3 regions of the Allobosea sp. P4_E12 genome follow, and region 3 is predicted to be linked to each of the others. Evidence: riboswitches for the same ligand, from Rfam matches in the RefSeq annotation. Region 3 holds a riboswitch; each other region holds the start of a gene.
The links. Region 3 has a riboswitch for cobalamin ahead of AC1DW9_RS02305 (ribonucleoside-diphosphate reductase subunit alpha). Riboswitches for the same ligand answer to the same signal wherever they lie in the genome.

Region 1 (8,132 bases), on a different contig from region 3:
GTCTCCGGGATCATGCAGGGCCTGATGTGGCGCGCCTACACCTCGCTCGGCTTCCTCGAATACTCCTTCATCGAAACCGTGGCTGCGATGAAGCCCTACTACGTCATCAGGGCGCTCGGTGGCGGGCTCTTCCTGACCGGGGCGCTGATCATGGCCTTCAATCTCTGGATGACGGTCAGGCACGGCACGGTCGACGCCCCGAGCGATGACCATGCACTGCAGCCGCAGCTCGTCCCCGCGCAGTAAGGAACGCTCAGATGTCGAGCATTGAAAACCCGGCTCCGCGCAAGTCGCTCTGGCTCAAGCATAAGATCTTCGAGACCAACTCGATCATCCTGGTGATCGGCGTGCTGCTGGTCATCTCGGTCGGCGGTCTCGTCGAGATCGCGCCGCTCTTCTACCTCCGCAACACGATCGAGAAGGTCGAAGGCATGCGGCCCTATACGCCGCTGGAGCTCGCCGGCCGCGACATCTATGTCCGCGAGGGCTGCTACAACTGCCATAGCCAGATGATCCGGCCGCTGCGCGACGAGATCGAGCGCTATGGACCCTACTCGCTGGCAGCCGAGAGCATGTACGACAAGCCCTTCCAGTGGGGCTCGAAGCGGACCGGTCCGGATCTCGCCCGCGTCGGCGGCAAGTATTCCGACGAATGGCATCTCGGCCACCTCAACCAGCCGCGCGCGCTGGTGCCGCAGTCGATCATGCCGGGCTACCCCTTCCTGGCGAAAACCGAGCTTCGTTTCGGTGACATCGCCGATCACCTGCGCGCCAATCGCGGCGGCGGCGTGCCCTATACCGACGAGATGATCGCGCAAGCCGCGAGCGACCTCGAGGCCCAGGCCACGCCCGACCACCCCAAGGCGGCCGAACTCGAAGCGCGCTACCCCAAGGTCCAGATTCGCGATTTCGACGGCGATCCCAAGCGGGTCACCGAAGCCGATGCGCTGATTGCCTACCTGCAGGTCCTCGGCACGCTCGTCGACTTCAAGCTCTACGACACCAAGGCCAACATCCGTTGAGCGAGGGCACCATGGATTCGACCTACCATTGGCTCGCGGGCTTCGCCCAATCCGCCGGCCTACTCTACTTCGTCGGCACCTTTCTGGCCATTTGCCTCTACGCGCTCTGGCCGAGCAACCGCGCGCGCTTCGACGAGGCCGCCCGCACTCCCCTGCGGGAGGACTGAGCCATGAACAAGCATCACGACCCTGCCTCGGAATTCGATGCCGCCACCGGCCAGTCGACCACCGGTCACGAGTGGGACGGCATCCGCGAGCTCAACACCCCGCTGCCACGCTGGTGGCTCGGCATCTTCTACGCCACGATCATCTGGTCGGTCGGCTACTGGGTCATCTACCCGGCCTGGCCGCTGCTGACCGACGCGACCAGGGGCGTCATCGGCTACGCCTCGCGACAGGAGATCGAGGACGATCTCGCGGTCATGCGCAAGGATCGCGCCGCGCTGGCCAGCGGCCTCGCCGACGCCTCGCTCGAGCAGATCAAGGCCGACCCCGCCCTGTTTCGCGTCGCCATGGCACAGGGCAAGGCCGCCTTCGGCGACAATTGCGCCGCCTGCCACGGCGTCGGCGGCAGCGGCGCCAAGGGCTATCCCAACCTGAATGACGACGAGTGGCTCTGGGGCGGCTCGCTTGCCGCGATTCAGACCACGCTGCAGCACGGCATCCGCGTCGCCGGCAACAACGACACCCGCGTCAGCCAGATGCCGGCCTTCGGGCGCGACGGCATGCTGAAGAGGGACGAGATCAGCGCGGTCGCCAACCATGTGCGCGAACTGGCCGGACTGTCGACTGCCCCCAAGGCTGACCTCGCACTCGGCCGCAAGCTCTTCGCCGATAATTGCGCGGCCTGCCATGGGCCTGCCGGCAAGGGCAATCAAGAGCTCGGCGCGCCGAACCTGACCGACGCCATCTCGCTCTACGGCATGGATCTCGCGTCCCTGACCGAGACCATCACCAACAGCCGCAACGGCGTCATGCCCGCCTGGGGCCAGCGTCTCGACCCGACCACGATCAAGGCGCTGACCGTCTATGTCCACTCGCTCGGCGGAGGCCAATGACATGGCACTCGCGGAAAGCGAAGACGCTCCGCTCTTCGCGCCGTCGAAGAAAGTTTACCCACAGAGCGTGTCGGGCCCGTTCCGGCGCGCCAAGTGGCTCATCCTCGTCCTCTGCCTCGGCATCTACTATCTCCTGCCCTTCCTGCGTTGGGACCGCGGCCCCAACCTGCCGAACCAGGCAGTGCTCGCCGACATCGCCAATAACCGCTTCTATTTCTTCTTCATCGAGATCTGGCCGCAGGAGGTCTACTACTTCACCGGCCTGCTGATCCTGGCCGCCTTCATGCTGTTCCTGATGAATGCCGTCGCTGGCCGGGTCTGGTGCGGCTATCTCTGCCCGCAGACCGTCTGGACCGACCTCTTCCTCGCCGTCGAGCGCGCCTTCGAGGGCGACCGGCGCGAGCGGATGAAGCGCGACGAGGGGCCCTGGACCGCCGACAAACTCGCCCGGAAGACCGGCAAGCACCTGGTCTGGCTCGTGATCGCCTGGTGGACCGGCGGCGCCTGGGTGCTCTATTTCGCGGATGCGCCAACCCTGGTGCGGGAACTCGCGACCTTCACGGCTCCGCTCTCGGCCTATGTCTGGATCGGCATCCTGACCTTCACCACCTATGCGCTCGCCGGGATCATGCGCGAGCAGGTCTGCACCTTCATGTGTCCCTGGCCGCGCATCCAGGCAGCGCTGACCGACGACGACGCCCTCAACGTCACCTATCGCTACGATCGCGGCGATCCGCGCGTCTCGGTCAAGCAGGCCACGCGCCTGCGTGCCGCCAACGAGCCGGCTGGCGATTGCATCGACTGCTACCAGTGCGTCGCGGTCTGCCCGACGGGTATCGACATCCGCGATGGCTCGCAGATGGACTGCATCCAGTGCGGCCTGTGCATCGATGCCTGCGATACGGTCATGCTCAAGATCAACCGCCCGGCCGGGTTGATCGCCTATGACACCGACGACAACGTCAAGCGGCGTATCGCTGGCCAGAAGCCGGTCTATCGCCTGATCCGCGCCCGCACCCTGATCTACACCGCGCTGATCGGGCTCGTCGGCGGAGCCATGATCTACCAGCTCGCAACCCGCAGCACGGCGGGAATCTCCGTGCTGCACGAGCGCACCCCGCTCTTCGTGACGCTCAGCGACGGCTCGATCCGCAACGCCTACACCATCCGCCTGCTGAACAAACGCCCGGATTCCCGTCCCTTCGCGCTCACCGTCTCCGGCCTGCCCGGTATCCGGGTCGAGACCGTCGGAACCCAGGCGACGGCCGATCTTCGCCCGATCATCACGGTCGACCCCGATTCCTCGCGCGAGATCCGCGCGCTGGTGACAGTGCCGGCCGGCATTCCTCTCGACAAATCCCAGACGATCACCTTCACCGCATCCGACCTGTTCGCCGGAGAGGTCGTGACCGCCGGGGATCATTTCATCGCTCCCTAGAGAACGCATCATGAACTGTTGCGGAGGCTTCATCATGCCGATCGATTTTCCAGCCCCACCGGCGCCAACTCGGCGCCGGCCCTTCGAGCTCAGCGGGCGTGCCGTGCTCTTCGGCATGATCGGCTTCTTCATCGTGGTCGCGGGCGTCAATGGCGTGATGATGGTCTCGGCCATCCGGACGATGCCCGGCGCCGATGTGAAGAGCGCCTACGAGACCAGCCAGCGCTTCAACGGCGAGATCGCGCGCATGCAGGCCCAGGCCGCACGCGGCTGGCTGGCCCAGAGCGAGGTCGTGCGTGCCGGCGCCGACGCGGTCGTTTCGCTCTTGCTGAAGGACAAGGCGGGCGCAGCTGTCACAGGGCTCGCAGTCGAGGCGAAGCTCCAGCACCCGGCGACGCGGCAGCAGGACCGCGAGGTGACGCTGACCGAAACTGCCCCGGGCCACTATTCCGCGACGGTGCCGGGGCTGCATGCCGGCGCCTGGACCCTGGTGGTCGAGGCAAAGCGCGATCGGGACCCGGCCTTCTCCTCCCGCAGCCGCATGATGCTGAAGGAGTGAGGCTCATGGCCGCGCAGCAGGATCTCTCCGTCTTCATCCGCCATCGCGAAAGCGGCGTCGCGGGCATGGAACTCGCGGTGGAGAACATCCGCTGCGCCGGCTGCATGCACGCGATCGAGAACGGCCTTGCCCATGAGACCGGTATCCTCAGCGCCCGGGTCAATCTCGCGCTGAAGCGCGTCACGGTGGAATGGACGGAAGGCGTACTGCGCCCAGAGGCCGTGATCGAGCGCCTCTCCCGGCTCGGCTTCAAGGCCTACCCTTTCCTGCCCGCCTCCGGCCGTGAGGACGACACAAGCGAGGAAAGGCGGCTGCTGCGCTATCTCGGCGTCGCCGGCTTCGCCTCGATGAACATCATGCTGCTCTCCGTCTCGGTCTGGTCGGGCAATAGCAGCGACATCAATCCGGTCACGCGCGACTTCTTTCACTGGCTCTCGGCGCTGATTGCCCTGCCAACCGCCGCCTATGCCGGCCGCCCCTTCTTCGAGAGTGCGCTCCGGGCTCTGCGCGCCCGCGCCGTCAACATGGACGTGCCGATCACGCTCGGCATCGTGCTCGCGCTCGGCATGTCGGTGGTGGTGACCTGGAACCACGCCGAGCATGCCTATTTCGACGGCGCGGTGATGCTGATCTTCTTCCTGCTGATCGGGCGCTATCTCGACCAGCTGATGCGCCGCCGCACGCGCGACCTCGCTGGCAATCTTGCCGCGTTGAAGGCCGAAACCGCGACCCGGCTGATGCCGAATGGCGAGGCGATGGTGACGCCGATCGCGGCCATCGTGCCCGGCGACCGCGTCCTGATCCAGCCGGGCGAGCGCGTCAGTGTCGATGGCATCATCGAGACCGGCTCCTCCGAAATCGACCAGAGCCTCGTCACCGGTGAAACCCTGCCGCATGCCGTCATGGCCGGCGCGCAGGTCTATGCCGGCACCGTGAACCTCTCCGGGGCCCTGACCGTCAAGGTCGAAGCCGCAGCCAGCGGCACCCTGCTCGACGAGATCGATGCCCTGATGGCGCGCGCGGTCGAAAGCCGCTCCCGCTATGTCAAGCTTTCCGATCGGGCGGCAAGGGTCTACGCCCCTCTCGTCCACGCCACGGCGCTCGCGACCCTGCTGGGCTGGATGGCCTTCGGCCTGCCCTGGCCCGAAGCACTGATCATCGCCATCACCGTCCTGATCATCACCTGCCCCTGCGCGCTGGGGCTGGCGATTCCGGCCGTGCAGGTCGTTGCTGCGTCTGCCCTGTTCAAGCGCAAGGTCATGCTGAAACAGGGCGATGCGCTGGAGCGCCTGGCCGAAGCCGATGTCGCTGTCTTCGACAAGACCGGCACCCTCACCCTGCCGGACCCCGATCTGGTCAATGGCGCTGAGATCGATACCGCAACCTTGCAGGCGGCGGGCAGGCTGGCAGCCGCGAGCCGCCACCCTCTCGCCCGCGCCATCGCCCGTGCCGCCGGCCATCCTGCTCCTGCGAGCGATGTCAGCGAAAATCACGGCGCAGGCCTGAGCGCGATTGTGGATGGGATCGAGACCCGTCTCGGCAGCGTCGCTTATTGCGAGGCCGGGGCGGAAGCCGCCATCGTCGCCGCGCGCCATCCCTCAGCCTCCCTGATCGCCTGGCGCCATGGCACTGAATGCGCCATCTTCGCGGTCGATCAGAAGATCCGGCCGGAGGCGCGCGACTGTATCGCCGCGCTACGCGGTCTCGGCCTCGAGATCCGCATTCTCTCCGGCGACCGAAGCGAAGCTGTCGCGCCGGTCGCCTCGGCCCTCGGTATCACGGAGGCCGAAGCCGGCCTGCGTCCCGACGAGAAGCTCAAGGCGCTCGACCGGCTCAGCGCCAAGGGGCGCAAGGTGCTGATGATCGGCGACGGGCTCAACGACGCTCCGGCCCTTGCCAAGGCCCATGTTTCGATCTCGCCGATCAGCGCGACCGACCTGGCGCAGGCCTCGGCCGACATTGTCTTCATCGGCGACAGCTTGATGCCGGTCGCCGACAGCCTGCGCATCGCCCGCAGGGCGCGCAACCTCATGCTGGAAAACCTCTGGTTTGCGGTGCTGTACAATGCCGTCGCGGTGCCGATTGCCGTCGCGGGCTTCGCGACGCCGCTCGTCGCAGCCGTCGCGATGTCGGGCTCGTCACTGGTGGTCACGCTCAACGCGCTGCGCGCGGGACGCGGCCTGCCGCGGCAGAATACGGGAGTGGCGTCATGAATATCCTGGTGATCCTGTTCCCCCTGGCACTCGGTCTCGGACTGCTGGGGTTGGCGGCCTTCTTCTGGTGCATGCGCACCGGCCAGTTCAGCGATCTCGAGGGACCGAGCTGGCGCATTTTGAGGGATGACGACCTGCGTTCGCCTGGGGACACCCGCACCAACGATCATTGACGCAGCGGCCGTTCCGGCCTTACCTCGCCAGCGACGGTTCCCTTAGGGGATCAAAAGGGAATGCGGTGCGGATGGTTCGCCATTCAATGCCGTGGCTGCCCCCGCAACTGTAAGCGGCGAGCCTTTCGCCACACGCCACTGGGGCCCTCGGACCTGGGAAGGCGGCGACAAGGCACCGACCCGCGAGCCAGGAGACCTGCCGTCAGCCGTGGTCACACGCGAACACGTTCGGACGGGGTGTTTCGATCGCTTGTTGAACTGCACGCTGGCTAAGGGCAGCGGACGGGGCCTCGCGTTCGCGGTGACGTGCCACAGACGTCAACGCCCGAGGTTCCATCGTGATCCGTCCTCCCAAGGTTGCCCGGCGCAGCCGGCTGCTCATCACCCTGTCGCTCCTTGTCTCCGCCGGCTCCCTCCCCGCCAACCAGGCATCCGCCCAGTCAGCCACCGAATCGATTGCCCTCGACGAAATCGTCGTCAGCGCGACGACGCGACCCACGCCAGCGCGCGAGATCGCCAATTCCGTGACCGTCATCACTGCCGGTGATATCGAGCGCGAGCAGCGCCGGACCCTGCCGCAGGCGCTCGCCGCCGTTCCCGGCCTCAATATCGTGCAGACCGGCGGGCCGGGCGGGCTGACCTCGGTCTTCATCCGCGGCACCAACTCCAACCACGTCAAGGTATTGATCGACGGCATCGAGGCCAACGACCCGTCGACCCCGAACCGCTCCTTCGATTTCGGCTCGATGCTGACCGACGACATCGAGCGCATCGAAGTGCTACGCGGACCGCAAAGCGGCCTCTACGGCGCCAACGCGCTGGGCGGCGTCATCTCGATCACCACCAAGCGTGGCGAGGGTCCGCCGAAGCTCACGGCCCGAGCCGAGGCCGGCTCATACGGCACCTTCAACCAGTCGGTCGGCCTCAGCGGCGGCGATGACCGCTTCAACTACGCCCTCAGCATCGCCCATTTCAAATCGGATTCGACCCCGGTGACGCCTCCCGGGCTCGTGCCGTCGGGGCGCCGCGTCAACCCGAATTCCTACGACAATTGGACCTATTCGGCCCGGTTCGGCGTCGCGCTGTCCGATACGCTGTCGCTGAACTGGGTCGGCCGCCACACTGACGGCTACCTGCTCTTCACCGGCGATTCCGGCTTTCCGAGCACGCCCAGCAGCTTCCGCAGCAGCCAGGACTACAAGCAGGCCTTCACCCGCGGAGAGGTCGTCTGGGATCCGCTTGGTGGGCGCTTCGTCAATCGCTTCGGCCTGTCCTACAGCAATCAGGACCGCACCGGCCGCACGCCGAATGCGATTGGTATCCTCGGCCTGCCGACGGAGAATCTCGGCGAGCGCACCAAGGTCGACTGGCGCGGCGACCTTGAGCTGATGAAGGGGCAGACCCTGGTGATGGGTCTGCAATACGAGCGCGAACGGCTGGAAACCCGCGCGCTCACGGCATCCAACGGCAATACGGGCGCCTTTGCCGAACTCCAGTCGAATTTCGGCGACCGGCTCTTCATGGTCTCGAACATCCGCTACGACGATGACGAGACCTTTGGCGGCCACACGACCTACCGCTTCGCGCCAGCCTATATCGTGCCGGAAATCGAAACCAAGCTGAAGGGGAGCTATGGCACGGGGTTCAAGGCCCCGACCCTGAGCGAGCG
Region 2 (8,132 bases), on a different contig from region 3:
CCCCGGCTTGGCGATGAGTGATCAGTGCCCGGCCATGCATCGCCGGCATTCCGCTCCGGCACGCCAGAGCCTATAGAAGGGGCCGGCCCCGTTCCGGCCTCTGGACCCGCGGATAATCGTGCGCGATCCGGATTTGAAAAGACATCGTCATCATGCTTCGCCGTTTCTTCGCCTATTACGCACCGCATCGCGGCCTCTTCCTGCTGGATTTTTCCTGCGCAGTGCTGTCGGGCCTGCTGGAGCTCGCCTTCCCGATCGCGGTGAAGTTCTTCATCGACTGGCTGCTGCCCGGCCAGAACTGGGGATTGATCCTCGCCTGCGCCGCCGCACTGCTGGTGATCTACCTGCTCAATAGCGGGCTGATGGCGATCGTGACCTATTGGGGCCACATGCTCGGCATCAATATCGAGACCGAGATGCGGCGGAAGGCGTTCGACCATCTGCAGAAGCTCTCCTTCAGCTTTTTCGACAACCAGAAGACCGGCCATCTCGTGGCCCGCCTCACCAAGGACCTCGAGGAGATCGGAGAGGTCGCGCATCACGGGCCCGAAGACCTGTTCATCGCGATGATGACCCTGTTCGGCGCCTTCGTGCTGATGTTCATGGTCAGCCCCGAGCTTGCGCTCGTCACTGCCGCGATCGTGCCGCTGACCGGCTGGCTGACCGGCCGCTATGGCGGGCGCATGACGCATAACTGGCAGCAGCTCTTCGGGCGGGTCGGCAGCTTCAACGCGCGAATCGAGGAGAATGTCGGCGGCATCCGCGTCGTCCAGGCCTTCGCCAACGAGGAGCACGAGCGGCGGCTCTTCGCCCGTGACAACCAGAACTACCGCCAGACCAAGCTCGATGCCTACCGCATCATGGCGGCTACCATCTCGCTGAGCTATCTCAGCATGCGGCTGACCCAGATGGTGGTGATGGTCGCCGGCAGCTATCTCGTCATCACCGGCAGCCTGAGCCAGGGCGGTTTCGTCGGATTCCTGCTGCTCATCGCCGTGTTCTTCCGACCGATCGAGAAGATCAATTCGGTGATCGAGACCTATCCGAAGGGCATTGCCGGCTTCCGGCGCTATACCGAGTTCCTCGACACCGAGCCTGATATCGCCGACCGACCGAATGCGGTGACTGCGCCGAGACTCTCGGGCGAAATCCGCTATGCGGGCGTTTCGTTCGCATATCAGACCGGCCGCCCCGTGCTCAGCGGCATCGACCTGCATATCAAGCCGGGCGAAACGATCGCGTTCGTCGGCCCGTCCGGGGCCGGCAAGACGACGATCTGCTCCCTGCTGCCGCGCTTCTACGAAGTCAGCGGCGGAAGCATCACCATCGACGGCATCGATATCCGCGACATGACGCTGGCCTCGCTGCGCGGGCAGATCGGCATCGTGCAGCAGGATGTCTTCCTCTTCGCCGGCACGATGCGCGAGAACATCGCCTATGGCCGGCTCGAGGCGAGCGAGGCCGAGATCGTCGAGGCCGCGCGGCGCGCGCGGCTCGACGAGGTCATCGCGGCGATGCCCGACGGGCTCGACACCATCATCGGCGAACGCGGGGTCAAGCTTTCGGGCGGGCAGAAGCAGCGCCTCGCCATCGCTCGCATCTTCCTGAGGAATCCGCCGATCCTGATCCTGGACGAGGCGACCTCGGCGCTGGACACGCAAACCGAGCGCGCCATTCAGCAATCGCTTGCGGATCTGTCGCAGGGCCGCACCACGCTGATGATCGCGCATCGTCTCGCGACCATCCGCGATGCCGACCGGATCGTGGTGGTGGATTCGACCGGGATCGCCGAGCAGGGCAGCCATGCCGACCTGGTCAAGGCCGACGGCATCTACCGCCGGCTGCACGAGGCGTAAGCGACCGCCCGGTCAGGTATCGGCCCGAAACCGGGAAGACCGATGCGATCACAGTCAGATCATGGGACCGGACTTCGTTCCGGTTCCATGATCTAAACGATCTGGTTGTGCAACTCCGCGTCGCCACGCGCCAGCCGGTCGAGATTGTCGAGGAGGATGTCGACGACGTTCGTCTCATAGGCGCGCGTCTCGCCGGCGCTGTGCGGGGTGACGATGACGTTCGGCTGCCCCCAGAAGGGCGAGGCCGGTGGGAGCGGCTCGTCATGGAAGCAGTCGAGTCCGGCGCCAGCCAGGCGCCCCGAACCCAGCGCCGCCAGCAGCGCCGCCTCGTCGACGACACGGCCACGCGCAACATTGATCAGGAGAGAGCCCGGACGCATGGCGGCCAGCGCCTCGCTGCCGATCAGTCCTTCGGTCTCGGGCGTCAGCGGGCAGGTCAACGCCACGATATCGGCCTCAGCCAGAACCGTGCCCAGCTTGTCCGTCGCCACAATCGCATCGATGCCTGATACGGGCCGCTCGCTGCGGCGCACACCAATGATGCGCAGACCGAAAGCCGCAGCCAACCTCGCCAAACGCAGGCCGATCCGTCCAAGGCCGACGATGACAAGCGTCTTGCCGCCGAGCTCGTCCTCGCGTCGGGCGCGATCACCGATCATCGGCCGCCAATGCTTTGCCATCTGGTTGTCGCGAGCGAGGTGGATCTGACGGGTAAGGCCCAGGATGAGCGCCATCGCGTGTTCGGCAACGGCGCGCTCATTGCCCCCCTGCGCACTGGTGAGGCGAATGCCGGCCGCGGCGAAGGCGGCCTTGTCGAACTGATCCGTGCCGGCGCTGATCGACTGGACGAAGCGCAGGCGCGGGCAGGCGGCGATCAGCTCGTTGCGCCAGAGTCCGGAGACGACGAGGACATCGGCTTCGGGCGCGCGCGCCTTGAGTTCATCGAGGCTGCGAACCTCAAAGCTCCTCGCGGCGCGCGCCCGCGCGGAGAACTCCGCTCCCAACTGGTAGGCGGCATGCGCGAAGCCGATCGTGAGTTCTCTTTCCTGCGGCCAAGGCTTCATTGCATTCCCCCGTGATGACAAAACCCAGCTTAATCATGCGAAACGGCTCCGTCCCGCCCTTCCATGCATGCGCCCCCTAGGCGGCATCAGGAGGCAGAAAGGATGCCAGAGCAGCGGCGAGCCTCTGCCAGGACGGCTCGTCGCCGGGCAAGCCAAGCCGTAGCCAGCTCGCATTGTTCTGAAAGCGGCGGACATAGATGCCGTCGCGGCCGAGATGGGCGAAGAGTGCCGGTGCGTCCGGCGTCGCCAACAGCCTGAACAGGGAGGTGCCGCCAACGATCACGCCTCGCGACGCCAGCAAGGCATCGAGGCGGGCGGCATCGCTGGCCCGGGCACCGGCGGCCGCCGCGAGCCAGTCCGTGTCACTGAGCGCCTGCGCCCCGATATGAAGCGCCGGCCCCGCGACGGCCCAGGGACCGAGCGCGGCACGCAAGGCCTCCGTCAGGCGCGCCTCGCCGATCGCGAAACCCAGACGCAAGCCGGCAAGCCCGTAAGTCTTGCCAAAGGAGCGCAGGATCAGCGTCGCCGGTGGCAGCTCGGGGATCAGGCTCGCCTCGGGCATGAAATCGATGAAGGCCTCGTCGATGACGAGCAACCCGCCTCGTCCGGCCAGGTCACGCGCAACCGCCGTGAGTTGCGCGCGCTCAATCACCCGCCCATCGGGATTGTTCGGGTTGACCAGCACGACCACGCCCGCATCGCCCGCCTCCGCGGGCGTTGCGCTCTCCCGCACGTCCATCCCCGCCTTGCGCCAGGCCACCGCATGTTCGGCATAGGTCGGGCCGATCACGACGACTGGCCCGGTGTTCGCAAGACACGGCAGCAGTTCGATCAGGATCTGAGTGCCGGGCGCCGCGACGATGCCGGCCGTCTCGGGCACCCGGTACGTCTCGCGTGCCGCAGCGAGCAATGCCGCCTCGTCCCGCACTCCCGGCAGGCGCTGCCAGAGGCTTAACGGCAGCGCAGGAACCGGATAGGGGATGGGATTGATCCCGGTCGAAAGATCGATCCATGGCTCGGGCGCCTCCGGGAACAGCGCCTTCGCCTGTGCCAGATCGCCGCCATGCCAGACCTTGCCTGCCGCCTCAGCCATTCCCGCCCCGCATGAGCCTGTCCGATTCCCTACCGCTCCTCGCCGCCGCCCTGATCATCGAGGCGGGATTCGGCTACCCCCAGGGCTTGTATGCGCTGATCGGCCATCCCGTCACCTGGATCGGTGCGCTGATCTCCCGGCTCGACCGGATGCTCAATCGCGAGCGCGCCTCCTTCATCGTGCGCAAGGCGGCCGGCGGCCTCGCCCTCGCGCTGCTGCTTGCCGCCACATTCGCCATCTCATGGGGGCTGACCCTGCTCTGCCGCGGCCTCGGCCCGCTGGGCTGGCTGCCCCTCGCGCTCGTCGCCTCCAGCCTCATCGCACAGCGCAGCCTGCACGAGCATGTCGCACGGGTCGCCGAAGGACTGGAGCGGGACGGGCTCAAAGGCGGACGCATCGCCGTTTCGATGATTGTCGGCCGCAACCCCGAAACCCTCGACGAAGCCGGAGTTTCCCGCGCCGCAATCGAAAGCCTTGCCGAGAATTTCTCGGACGGGATCGTCGCTCCGGCTTTCTGGCTCGGCGTCGGCGGCCTGCCGGGCGGCGCGCTCTACAAGGCGATCAATACCGCCGATTCGATGATCGGCCACAAGACACCGCGCCACCTCGCCTTCGGCTGGGCGGCGGCGCGTCTCGACGACCTCGTCAACCTTCCCGCCTCTCGCCTCACCGCGCTGCTGCTGACCGCAGCCGCCGCACTCGACAAAACGTCAGACCCCGCCAATGCGTGGCGAGCTGTCCGACGCGATGCCCGCCATCATCGTTCGCCCAATGCCGGTTGGCCGGAAGCCGCGATGGCAGGTGCGCTCGGCCTCCGGCTGGCGGGCCCGCGCGTCTATGGCGATGTCAGGGTCGACGACGGGTGGATGGGGGACGGCCGGGCCGAAGCGGAAGCGGCGGATATCCGGCGGGCGCTCGCTCTCTATCGGAGGGCGTGTCTGCTGCTGTGGGGGCTCGCCGTTGCGGGGGCCGTCACCGCGCTCGCCCTCTAGTTCATCGGACCGGGCATCGCATCGGGAACGACGATCTCACCTTCTGTGTTTGCTTCGACTTTCCCGAAAGCTGCGATCCACGTTTCGGGTCGATGCCCTGGCCTCAGAACTCGATCCCGGCCTGTGCCTTCACGCCCGCCGCGAAGTGATGCTTGACCACCGTCATCTCGGTGACGAGGTCTGCGACGGCGATCAACTCGGGCTTGGCATTGCGGCCGGTGACGACGATGTGCAGATCAGGGCGCCGGCTCGCCAATGTCTCGACCACCTCCGCCAGCGGCAGATAGTCGTAGCGCAGCGCGATATTGAGTTCGTCGAGCACGAGCAGGCGTATCTCCGGATCGTCCATCAACGCCTTGGCCTTGGCGAAGGCGCGCCCGGCGGCAGCGATGTCGCGGGCCTTGTCCTGCGTTTCCCAGGTGAAGCCTTCGCCCATCGTGTGCCAGACGATGCGATCGCCGAAGGCGTCGAGCGCCTTGCGTTCACCTGTCGCCCAGGCGCCCTTGATGAACTGCACCACCCCGACGCGCCAGTCATGGCCGAGAGCCCGCAGGATCAATCCGAAGGCGGCGGTCGACTTGCCCTTGCCTGGCCCCGTATTGACGATCAGGAGTCCCTTTTCGATCGTCTTGGCGGCGACCTCGGCATCCTGCACCGCCTTGCGCTTTTCCATCTTGGCCTTGTGGCGGGCGGCCTCGTCAGCATCGATCGTCATCGGAACCTCCTGCTCATTTCACCTGCATCGGCAGACCGGCGACCATGAAGATCACCCGGTCGGCCCGCGCCGCAAGCATCTGGTGCAACCGCCCCGCCTCGTCGCGGAACCGTCGGGCGAGCGCATTCTCGGGCACGATACCGAGCCCGACCTCGTTGGAAACCAGGACCACCGGGCCACGTGCCGAAACGCAGGCCTCGACCAGTTCCCGGCTTGCAGCCGCCACATCCTGCTCTGCCAGTATCACGTTGGTCAGCCAGAGCGTCAGGCAGTCCACCAGGGCAGGTTGCCCCGCGGGAACCGCGCGGATCGCCTGCGCCAGGGCCAGCGGCGCATCGATGGTCATCCAATCCTGCGACCGGCGGGCGCGGTGCTCGGCAATCCGGGCGCGCATCTCATCGTCATAGGCCTGCGCCGTGGCGAGATAGATCCAGGGCGCCGGCACCATCTCGATCAGGGCCTCGGCATGGCGGCTCTTGCCGGAGCGGGCGCCGCCCAGAACGAGGGTAAGAGGGGAAAGGATCGCTGCCACTGCCAAAATCTCAACCCAGGGAAGATCAGCCTAAGGAACGGACCTGGCGAGCGAAGCGAAACAAGCCGGGACAGGCCATCAGAGATCACATCGCTTCACTGCGCTCGCAATCACGATCGCTGCATTGCACAGCACCGTGCAGATGGCTAATGATCATCCCCGACGGTGCCTCTGCAAGGAGGTGAAAAGGGAACGCGGTGCGATACCGCGGCTGCCCCCGCAACTGTAAGCGGCGAGTTTCGCGCCATCGGCCACTGGGATTGTCCCGGGAAGGCGGCGAGAGATCCGGACCCGCGAGCCAGGAGACCTGCCGTCGATGAGTGATGCAATCCAGCGGGCTGCCGGCGGGGTGGCCAAGGAGACCGAGATGACGACGAATACGGCTTCGATCACCACCCAGGCCAGCGCATCCGAGCGCGTCAAGGCTGTCGCAGCTGCCCTGGCACTCGGCGCAGCCCTGATCTTCACCGTCGGCTTCGCCCATTCGACCAGCGTTCACAACGCAGCCCACGACACGCGCCACACCCTCGCCTTTCCCTGCCACTGAGGGAAAGGCAACATGGTCAATCGTGTTCTCACGGTCAGTCTTCTGGCCGGGCTTCTTGCTGGGCTCCTGGTCGCAGCACTCCAGCATGTCACCACCACGCCGCTGATCCTCAAGGCGGAAACCTTTGAGACGGCGTTGCGCGCAGCCGAGCTTCAGCACGCCAGCTTCACCGGCGATGCCAGGATCGTCCTTGCCCATGGCGGCGCCGACGCAGCCGACCACGCCGAGTGGAAGCCACAGGACGGCTTGCAGCGCACGGCCTTCACCACCATCGTCACCATTGCGACCGCGATCGGCTTTGCCGCCCTGCTGCTCGGCGGCATGATCGCAGCGGGCGATGCCATCACTGAACGGACCGCACTGATCTGGGCGGCTTGCGGCTTCCTGGCCTTCGGCCTCGTGCCGGCGACCGGGCTCGCACCGGAATTGCCCGGCAGCGCGTCAGCCGAACTGCTCCACCGCCAGACCTGGTGGATCGCCACCGCGCTCGTCACCGCCGGCGGCCTCTGGGTCTTCCTGCGGACGGAGGCGAGCTGGCTGCGGGCACTTGCCGTGCTTGCCATGCTCGTCCCGCATCTGATCGGCGCACCACATCCCGCCGCCCCGGAGAGCAAGGTCCCGGCCGAAATCGCAGCGCATTTCGCCGCGCTCTCGCTCGCGCTCCAGGCTGCCCTCTGGCTCGCTACCGGCTTTGCCGTCGGCGTGCTCTGGCCCTGGGCGACGCGCCGTGCCGCAGCCCCGGCCAAGGCCTGACGCTGAGCGCGATCCCCCGGGATCGCGCCGGAAGCAAAGGAACCGGCCTATGCCCGAAGGCGATGTCACCATTTTCGTCTGCGTCGCCTGCCGGCGCGCGCGGGCGGACCTGCCGGAGGGTTACGACCAGCCCGGACTGGGTTTTGCCGAGGCGCTGCGCGAACGCATCGCGCGCGACGGCGGGACGCTTCCGGTCGAACCCGTCGACTGCCTCGCGGTCTGCAATCGCCCCTGCACCGTCGCCTTGGCGGCCGACGGCAAATGGACCTATCTGATCGGCGATCTCGACGCAGACACCCATATCGCCGAAATCGTTGACGCAGCTGCAAGCTTTGCAGCCAGCGCAAACGGTATCGTTCCCTGGAAAGAAAGACCCGCTTCGTTCCGCAAGGGCGTGGTCGCGCGCGTACCGCCTCTCCCGGCGCGCCAACAAGGATGAGATCATGAACGCTCCCCAAGCCCGCTCGCTGGGCAAGATCCCCTGCACGATCATCACCGGCTTCCTCGGGGCCGGAAAGACCACACTGGTGCGGCACCTGCTGGAGAATGCAGGGGGCAAGCGCATCGCCGTGCTGGTCAA
Region 3 (6,710 bases):
CGCGAGCCCATAGCGGATGGCGGGCGGCCAACCAGCACCGCGATACGGTGCTGGGTCTGCGACAGCGCGGTTTCAAGGGCCGGAATCTGCGCCTCGGTGCTCGCGACCTGCGCCACCGCCCTCGCCGTATCGACCGCCGAGACATCGCCGGCCTGGAAGCGGACCCGCGTCAGTGCCTCGGTCACCCGCTGGGTTTCGACCGTCCGCTTGGCAAGCACAATGCGCGCCTGGTAGCCGCGCGCCTCGATGACAGCCGAAGCGACATCCCCAATGAGCGTCAGCAGTACTCCGTCGAGATCATCGTCGGCGGCATCGACGCCATAGGTCGCGGCTTCGACGGCGCGGTCGCGCCCGCCGAAGATGTCGAGCTCCCAGGAGGTGTCGAAGCCCGCGCGCAAGCTGTTGCTCATGCCGCTGCCGCCCCCTGAATCGGAGCTTGTGGCGTAACGCGAACGCGTTGCCGATGCTGAACCATTGACCTGAGGAAACAGCGGCGCGATCGCCTGGACCCGGCTCGCTCGCGCTTCGCGAATCCGCGCCTTCGCCTGGGCGACATCGAGATTGCCTGCAACCGCTTCGGTCACGAGCCCATCCAGCACAGGATCCTTGAATTGCCGCCACCACTCCGACCGAGCGGGAGGCCGCGCAGCCGAAGCGGCGCCATTCCATTGGGTGGGCAGATCCTGCGTCGGCGCGACGTAGTCGGGGCCGACCGAGCAGGCGCCAAGGCAGAGCAGAACAGGCAGCGCGAGCAGCCTCGTCCAATCCGATATCAGCCTGTCGCGAGAGTGCATCCCGTCCATGTCCGCCGCATTGGCGACCTTTCCATTCCAGGCGGAAAGAGCGCAGATCGGCGGTCATAGGCGCCGTATTTCAGAATGATTCCAAAGACGAAGATCCCGCGGAGTGCCGATCTCTGGCTATCTTGAACGCCTACAAAGCGGCCTCGCGAATTGCAAGGCGCCAGCCCCGCGAAAGCGGTTCATCGACGTCTGAGCCAGGACCAACTCGGGCTGATCCGGCAGCCAGCGCGACCGCGATACCATCCGCCGCGCTCTCGACGGCTGAGATCGGCCATCGGGTGGTCCGGCGCAATGGCTCTCCTTCTTCGCTCCGGGCAAACAACCCGGCGAACCGCGACAGTGACACGATGGAGCAATCCACCCGACGGGGCCAATCGAAGACATAAGGACCCTTTTGTCGTCATGCGCGGATTGCGCCGTTCAGTCCTCGTCGCGTCTCCGAAGCAGATAGGTATCCATGATCCAGCCCTTTTCCTCTCGCGCTTCGCGCCGGATGCGCTCGATATCGCCCATCACCTCCGAGAGCTTTCCGGCGATCAGAATCTCGTCCTTGGTGCCGAGATAGGCGCCCCAATAGATATCGAGATCTTCACCCGCGACACTCTTGAAGGCCTGGTCCCCGTCGAGCATGACGACCACACTATCGAGGTTATTGGGAAAGCCTTCCGCCAGTTTGCGTCCCGTGGTGATCAGCACGGGCTCGCCAATCCGGTTGAGGGCGACCCGGTGTCGCGCCGCAAGGGCCTGCACGCTGCTGATGCCCGGGATCACATCGTATTCGAGAGCGAAGCCCCTGGCGCGAATATGCTCGACGATCCGCAGCGTGCTGTCATAGAGCGTCGGATCACCCCAGACGAGGAAGGCTCCGCATTCACCGTCCCCGAGTTCTTCCGTGAACAGGCCCTCGTAGTCATGGGCAATACGCGCATGCCACTCGTCGACGCTGCCACGGTAATTCGTTCCGGCGGGGGCACGCTCCGGGATCGGCACCGGAACCAGGCGATAATCCGATCGTTCGATGAAGCGCTCGCAGATGTCCTTCCGCAGCCGTCCGAGCGCGGCCTTTTCTGTCCCCTTGTCGGGAATGAAGAAGACGTCGGCCTGGTTGAGGGCGTTGATCGCCTGGACCGTGACATAGTCGGGATTGCCGGCACCAATTCCGATGATCAGGATCTTGCGCATTCGGCCTCCAAGTCGGGGCTCAGATGGCCCACCGTTCGGCAGCCATAGCACGTGGGGCGACAGCGCGAGCAGCTGCGCCATGACGCCCTCGAGGCCGATCGCCGCATAGTTCGACCACTCCCCGCTCTTCACAGGCCAACGAATAGGCCGTGGCAAGCTGTTGACAGAATTGTCGCGATAGCCACTAGATATGGTGGTCACGGTCTCTCGAGTCGCAAGATCGAGAGCTAAGAGGGAAGCCGGTGCGAAACCGGCGCTGCCCCCGCAACTGTCAGCGGCGAGTACTTGTCCAGACTATCAGTCACTGAGGCCGCCAGGCCTTGGGAAGACGGGACAAGAGCGATGACCCGCGAGCCAGGAGACCTGCCGCGACAGCAGAATCGTCCTCGGGCGGGGTGTCCCGGTGGATCGCTTGGTCATGTCTGCGGGCGCTCGTCGCTGCGACATTCTCCGTTGCGACTCCGCCTGGCCTTTGCCCCCTACAGATTGGGGTTTGAAAGCCGATGTCCCTCGCGACCGATACCATCCGCCCTGAGACGTTCAGCCCGATCGCGTCGCAAGGCAGCGATGCGCGATCGACCGCGGAACCGGGCTACCAGGTGATCCGCCGCAACGGCAGCGTCACCCCGTTCGACGCCTCCAAGATCAGCGTCGCTCTGACCAAGGCCTTTCTGGCGGTCGAGGGCAGCAGCGCCGCTGCCTCGCGCCGAATCCACGACATCGTCGCGGAGTTGACCCAGCAGATCGTCGCCGGGCTGACGCGGCGCGCCGATGCCGGCCGTACCTTCCATATCGAGGATGTGCAGGATCAGGTCGAACTCGCGCTGATGCGCAGCGAACACCACAAGGTCGCCCGCGCCTATGTGCTCTACCGCGAGGAACGAGCCCAGGAACGGGCCCGCGCCAAGGCGGAAGCGAAGCCTGTGGTCGCCTCCGCGCCGGTGCTGCGCATGAAGGCAGCCGACGGCGCGCTCGTGCCGCTCGATGGGGCTCGCCTCGCCACGGTCATTCGCGAAGCCTGCGCCGGGCTCGACGGCGTCTCGGCTGAAGCCGTGCTGAGCGAAGCGCAGCGCAACCTCTATGACGGCATCAGTCAGGATGAGCTGGCGCAGGCGCCGATCCTGGCTGCGCGCACCCTGGTCGAGACCGAACCGAACTATTCCAAGGTCTCGGCTCGCCTCCTGCTCGACAAGCTCCGCCGCGAGGCGCTGAGCTTCGTCTCCGGTCGTCCGGAACAGGCGACTCAGGCAGAAATGTCAGTACGTTACGGCGACTATCTCCACGTCTATGTGAAGACCGGCATCGCCAACGAGCTGCTCGATCCCGAGCTTGGACGCTTCGATCTCGCCCGCCTTGCGGCTGCGCTCAAGCCGGAGCGCGACCTCCAGTTCGATTATCTCGGCTTCCAGACGCTCTATGACCGCTATTTCCTGCATGTCCGAGGCAATCGCTTCGAGCTGCCGCAGGCCTTCTTCATGCGTGTCGCGATGGGTTTGGCGATCCGCGAGATCGACCGCGAGGCCCGGGCGATCGCCTTCTACGACCTGCTCTCCTCCTTCGACTTCATGGCCTCGACGCCGACCCTGTTCAACGCAGGAACCCTCAGGCCGCAGCTCTCCTCCTGCTTCCTGACCACGGTGCCGGACGATCTCGACGGCATCTTCAAAGCGGTGAAGGACAACGCCCTGCTGGCCAAATATTCCGGCGGGCTGGGCAATGACTGGACGCCTGTGCGTGGCCTTGGCGCTCATATCAAGGGCACCAATGGCGAGAGCCAGGGCATCGTGCCGTTCCTCAAGGTCGCCAACGACACCGCGATCGCCGTCAACCAGGGTGGCAAGCGCAAGGGCGCGGTCTGCGCCTATCTCGAAACCTGGCATGTCGACATCGAGGAGTTCCTCGATCTGCGTAAGAACACCGGCGACGACCGCCGCCGTACCCATGACATGAACACGGCGAACTGGATCCCCGACCTGTTCATGCAGCGCGTCGCCGCCGGAGGCCAGTGGACGCTGTTCTCGCCCGACGAGACGCCCGACCTTCACGATCTCTACGGCAAGCCGTTCAAGGCGGCCTATGAGGCCTATGAAGCCAAGGCCGAGCGCGGTGAGATCAAGGTGTTCAAGCGCCTCAACGCGCTCGATCTCTGGCGCAAGATGCTGACCATGCTGTTCGAAACCGGCCATCCCTGGATGACCTTCAAGGATGCCTGCAACCTGCGCTCGCCGCAGCAGCATGCCGGCGTGGTGCATTCCTCGAACCTGTGCACCGAGATCACGCTGAACACCTCGGCCGACGAGGTCGCCGTCTGCAATCTGGGCTCGATCAACCTCGCAGCCCATGTGACGGCGGGCGGGCTCGACCGGGCCAGGCTCGGCAAGACGGTCGCGACCGCGATGCGGATGCTCGACAACGTCATCGACATCAATTTCTACACGATCCCCGAGGCACGCCGCTCGAACCTGCGCCACCGCCCGGTCGGCCTCGGCATCATGGGCTTCCAGGATGCGCTGCAGACCTTGCGCCTGCCCGCGGCGTCCGAGGGTGCCGTAGCCTTCGCCGACACCTCGATGGAGGCGATCAGCTGGTTTGCGATCTCGGCCTCGGTCGATCTTGCCGCCGAGCGCGGTCGCTACCCGAGCTTCGAAGGCTCGCTCTGGTCGAAGGGCATCCTGCCGATCGACTCGCTCGACATCCTCTCGGAGGCCCGCGACGGCGATGTCGAGCTCGATCGTTCGACGACGCTGGACTGGGACAGCCTGCGCGAGCGGGTGAAGACCACCGGCATGCGCAACTCGAACTGCATGGCGATCGCCCCTACCGCAACGATCTCCAACATCGTCGGTGTCTCGCAGTCGATCGAGCCGTCCTATAGCCAGCTCTACGTCAAGGCGAACATGTCGGGCGACTTCACGGTCGTGAATGCCGACCTCGTCCGCGATCTCAAGGCGCGCGATCTCTGGGACGAGGTCATGGTCTCGGACCTGAAATACTACGACGGAAAGGTCAGTCAGATCGACCGCGTCCCCGACGATCTCAAGGCGCTCTACGCAACCTCCTTCGAGATCGAGACAAGCTGGCTGATCCGCGCCGCCGCACGCCGTCAGAAATGGATCGACCAGGGCCAGTCGCTCAATCTCTACATGGCGCAGCCTTCCGGCAGGAAGCTCGACGAGGCCTATCGCCTCGCCTGGCGGCTCGGCCTGAAGACGACCTATTACCTGCGCGCGCTCTCGGCGACCCATGTCGAGAAGTCGACGCTGAAGGGCACTGACGGCAAGCTCAACGCGGTGTCGGCAACGGTCCCCGTCGCGTCCAAGCCGATCCTCGTCGACATCCCGCTCGACAATGGCATGGCCGTGCCGAACGCCTGCTCGATCGACGATCCGACCTGCGAAGCCTGCCAGTGAGGCAGCGGCGGCATCCACGCTCGCCTTCGCGGCGCGCATGGATGCCCGGCCCTGCCCGATAGCGAACGATACGGACGGCCGGGGCAGACCCGGCCATGACATTCAGACCCGATTGGATATTCATCATGCTCGACTGGTCAGACAGCAAGCCTGCCACCGCCCTCGATCTCAATCCGGCCGCGCCCGGCGGAACCTCTGCCGATGCCACCGGCCTCGGCGAGATCGATCGCTCCGGCGGCCGCGTCAGCGTCGACGAGAAGCGGATGATCAACTGCCGCGCCGATGTGAACCAGCTCCTGCCGCTCAAGTACAAATGGGCCTGGGAGAAATACCTCGCCGGCTGCAACAATCACTGGATGCCGACAGAGGTCTCGATGCAGGCCGATATCGCTCTGTGGAAGTCGAAGGACGGGCTGACCGAGGACGAGCGCCGCACGATCAAGCGCAATCTCGGCTTCTTCGCGGCCTCGGAAAGCCTCGTCGCCAACAACATCGTGCTCGCGATCTACCGTCATCTCACCAATCCGGAATGCCGGCAGTACCTGCTGCGCCAGGCTTTCGAGGAGGCGGTGCACACCCACACCTTCCAGTACATCGTCGAGAGTCTCGGCCTCGACGAGGGCGAACTCTTCAACATGTATCGCGAGGTGCCTTCGATCACCGACAAAGCGGCCTGGGCCCTGAAGCACACCCAGCATCTCGACGATCCCGATTTCGAGACCGGCACGCCCGAGGCCGATCAGGCCTTCCTGCGCGACCTCGTCGCCTTCTACGTGATCTTCGAGGGCATGTGGTTCTATACCGGCTTCGCCCAGATCCTGTCGCTCGGCCGACGCAACAAGATGGTCGGCATCGCCGAGCAGTACCAGTACATCCTGCGCGACGAGAGCATTCACCTGAATTTTGGCATCGACGTGATCAACCAGATCAAGATCGAAAACCCGCATCTCTGGACCAAGGCCTTCCAGGACGAGCTGCGCGGCATGATCCGCGACGCTGCCGAACTCGAGGCCGCCTATGGCCGGGACACCATGCCGCGCGGCTTCCTCGGCCTGAATGCTGCGCTCTGCGAGCAGTACATGCATTTCATCGCCAACCGCCGTTGCGCGCAGCTCGGCCTCGCGCCGGTCTTCGCGGAAACGGAAAACCCGTTCCCCTGGATGAGCGAGGCGATGGACCTGAAGAAGGAGAAGAACTTCTTCGAGACCCGCGTCATCGAATACCAGAACGGCGGCGCTCTGAGCTGGGAGTGAGCTGAGAAGGATGGAGCCGTCTCGCTGCAGGGCTCCATCAGCAGGCGGTGTGGTCGGTGCCT

Region 1: linked by a shared signal. The riboswitch ahead of AC1DW9_RS11400 (TonB-dependent receptor plug domain-containing protein) and the one ahead of AC1DW9_RS02305 (ribonucleoside-diphosphate reductase subunit alpha) in region 3 are both predicted to bind cobalamin.
Region 2: linked by a shared signal. The riboswitch ahead of AC1DW9_RS25240 (CbtB domain-containing protein) and the one ahead of AC1DW9_RS02305 (ribonucleoside-diphosphate reductase subunit alpha) in region 3 are both predicted to bind cobalamin.

Annotation. Positions count from the first base shown of each region.
Region 1 is NZ_JBFUIY010000007.1:204,453-212,584, reverse strand. Features, by position in the region: gene ccoN (cytochrome-c oxidase, cbb3-type subunit I) at 1-246, shown strand, start outside; gene ccoO (cytochrome-c oxidase, cbb3-type subunit II) at 258-1,022, shown strand; gene AC1DW9_RS11430 (cbb3-type cytochrome c oxidase subunit 3) at 1,034-1,189, shown strand; gene ccoP (cytochrome-c oxidase, cbb3-type subunit III) at 1,193-2,080, shown strand; gene ccoG (cytochrome c oxidase accessory protein CcoG) at 2,082-3,518, shown strand; gene AC1DW9_RS11415 (FixH family protein) at 3,553-4,077, shown strand; gene AC1DW9_RS11410 (heavy metal translocating P-type ATPase) at 4,083-6,290, shown strand; gene ccoS (cbb3-type cytochrome oxidase assembly protein CcoS) at 6,287-6,463, shown strand; cobalamin riboswitch at 6,481-6,681, shown strand; gene AC1DW9_RS11400 (TonB-dependent receptor plug domain-containing protein) at 6,802-8,132, shown strand, end outside.
Region 2 is NZ_JBFUIY010000023.1:38,497-46,628, forward strand. Features, by position in the region: gene AC1DW9_RS25210 (ABC transporter ATP-binding protein) at 153-1,856, shown strand; gene AC1DW9_RS25215 (D-2-hydroxyacid dehydrogenase) at 1,949-2,920, opposite strand; gene cobD (threonine-phosphate decarboxylase CobD) at 2,997-4,013, opposite strand; gene cbiB (adenosylcobinamide-phosphate synthase CbiB) at 4,025-5,005, shown strand; gene cobO (cob(I)yrinic acid a,c-diamide adenosyltransferase) at 5,109-5,720, opposite strand; gene cobU (bifunctional adenosylcobinamide kinase/adenosylcobinamide-phosphate guanylyltransferase) at 5,734-6,258, opposite strand; cobalamin riboswitch at 6,399-6,581, shown strand; gene AC1DW9_RS25240 (CbtB domain-containing protein) at 6,569-6,799, shown strand; gene AC1DW9_RS25245 (CbtA family protein) at 6,812-7,552, shown strand; gene AC1DW9_RS25250 (DUF1636 family protein) at 7,602-7,991, shown strand; gene cobW (cobalamin biosynthesis protein CobW) at 7,996-8,132, shown strand, end outside.
Region 3 is NZ_JBFUIY010000002.1:41,782-48,491, forward strand. Features, by position in the region: gene AC1DW9_RS02295 (efflux transporter outer membrane subunit) at 1-794, opposite strand, end outside; gene cobF (precorrin-6A synthase (deacetylating)) at 1,224-1,985, opposite strand; cobalamin riboswitch at 2,169-2,370, shown strand; gene AC1DW9_RS02305 (ribonucleoside-diphosphate reductase subunit alpha) at 2,489-5,395, shown strand; gene AC1DW9_RS02310 (ribonucleotide-diphosphate reductase subunit beta) at 5,521-6,648, shown strand.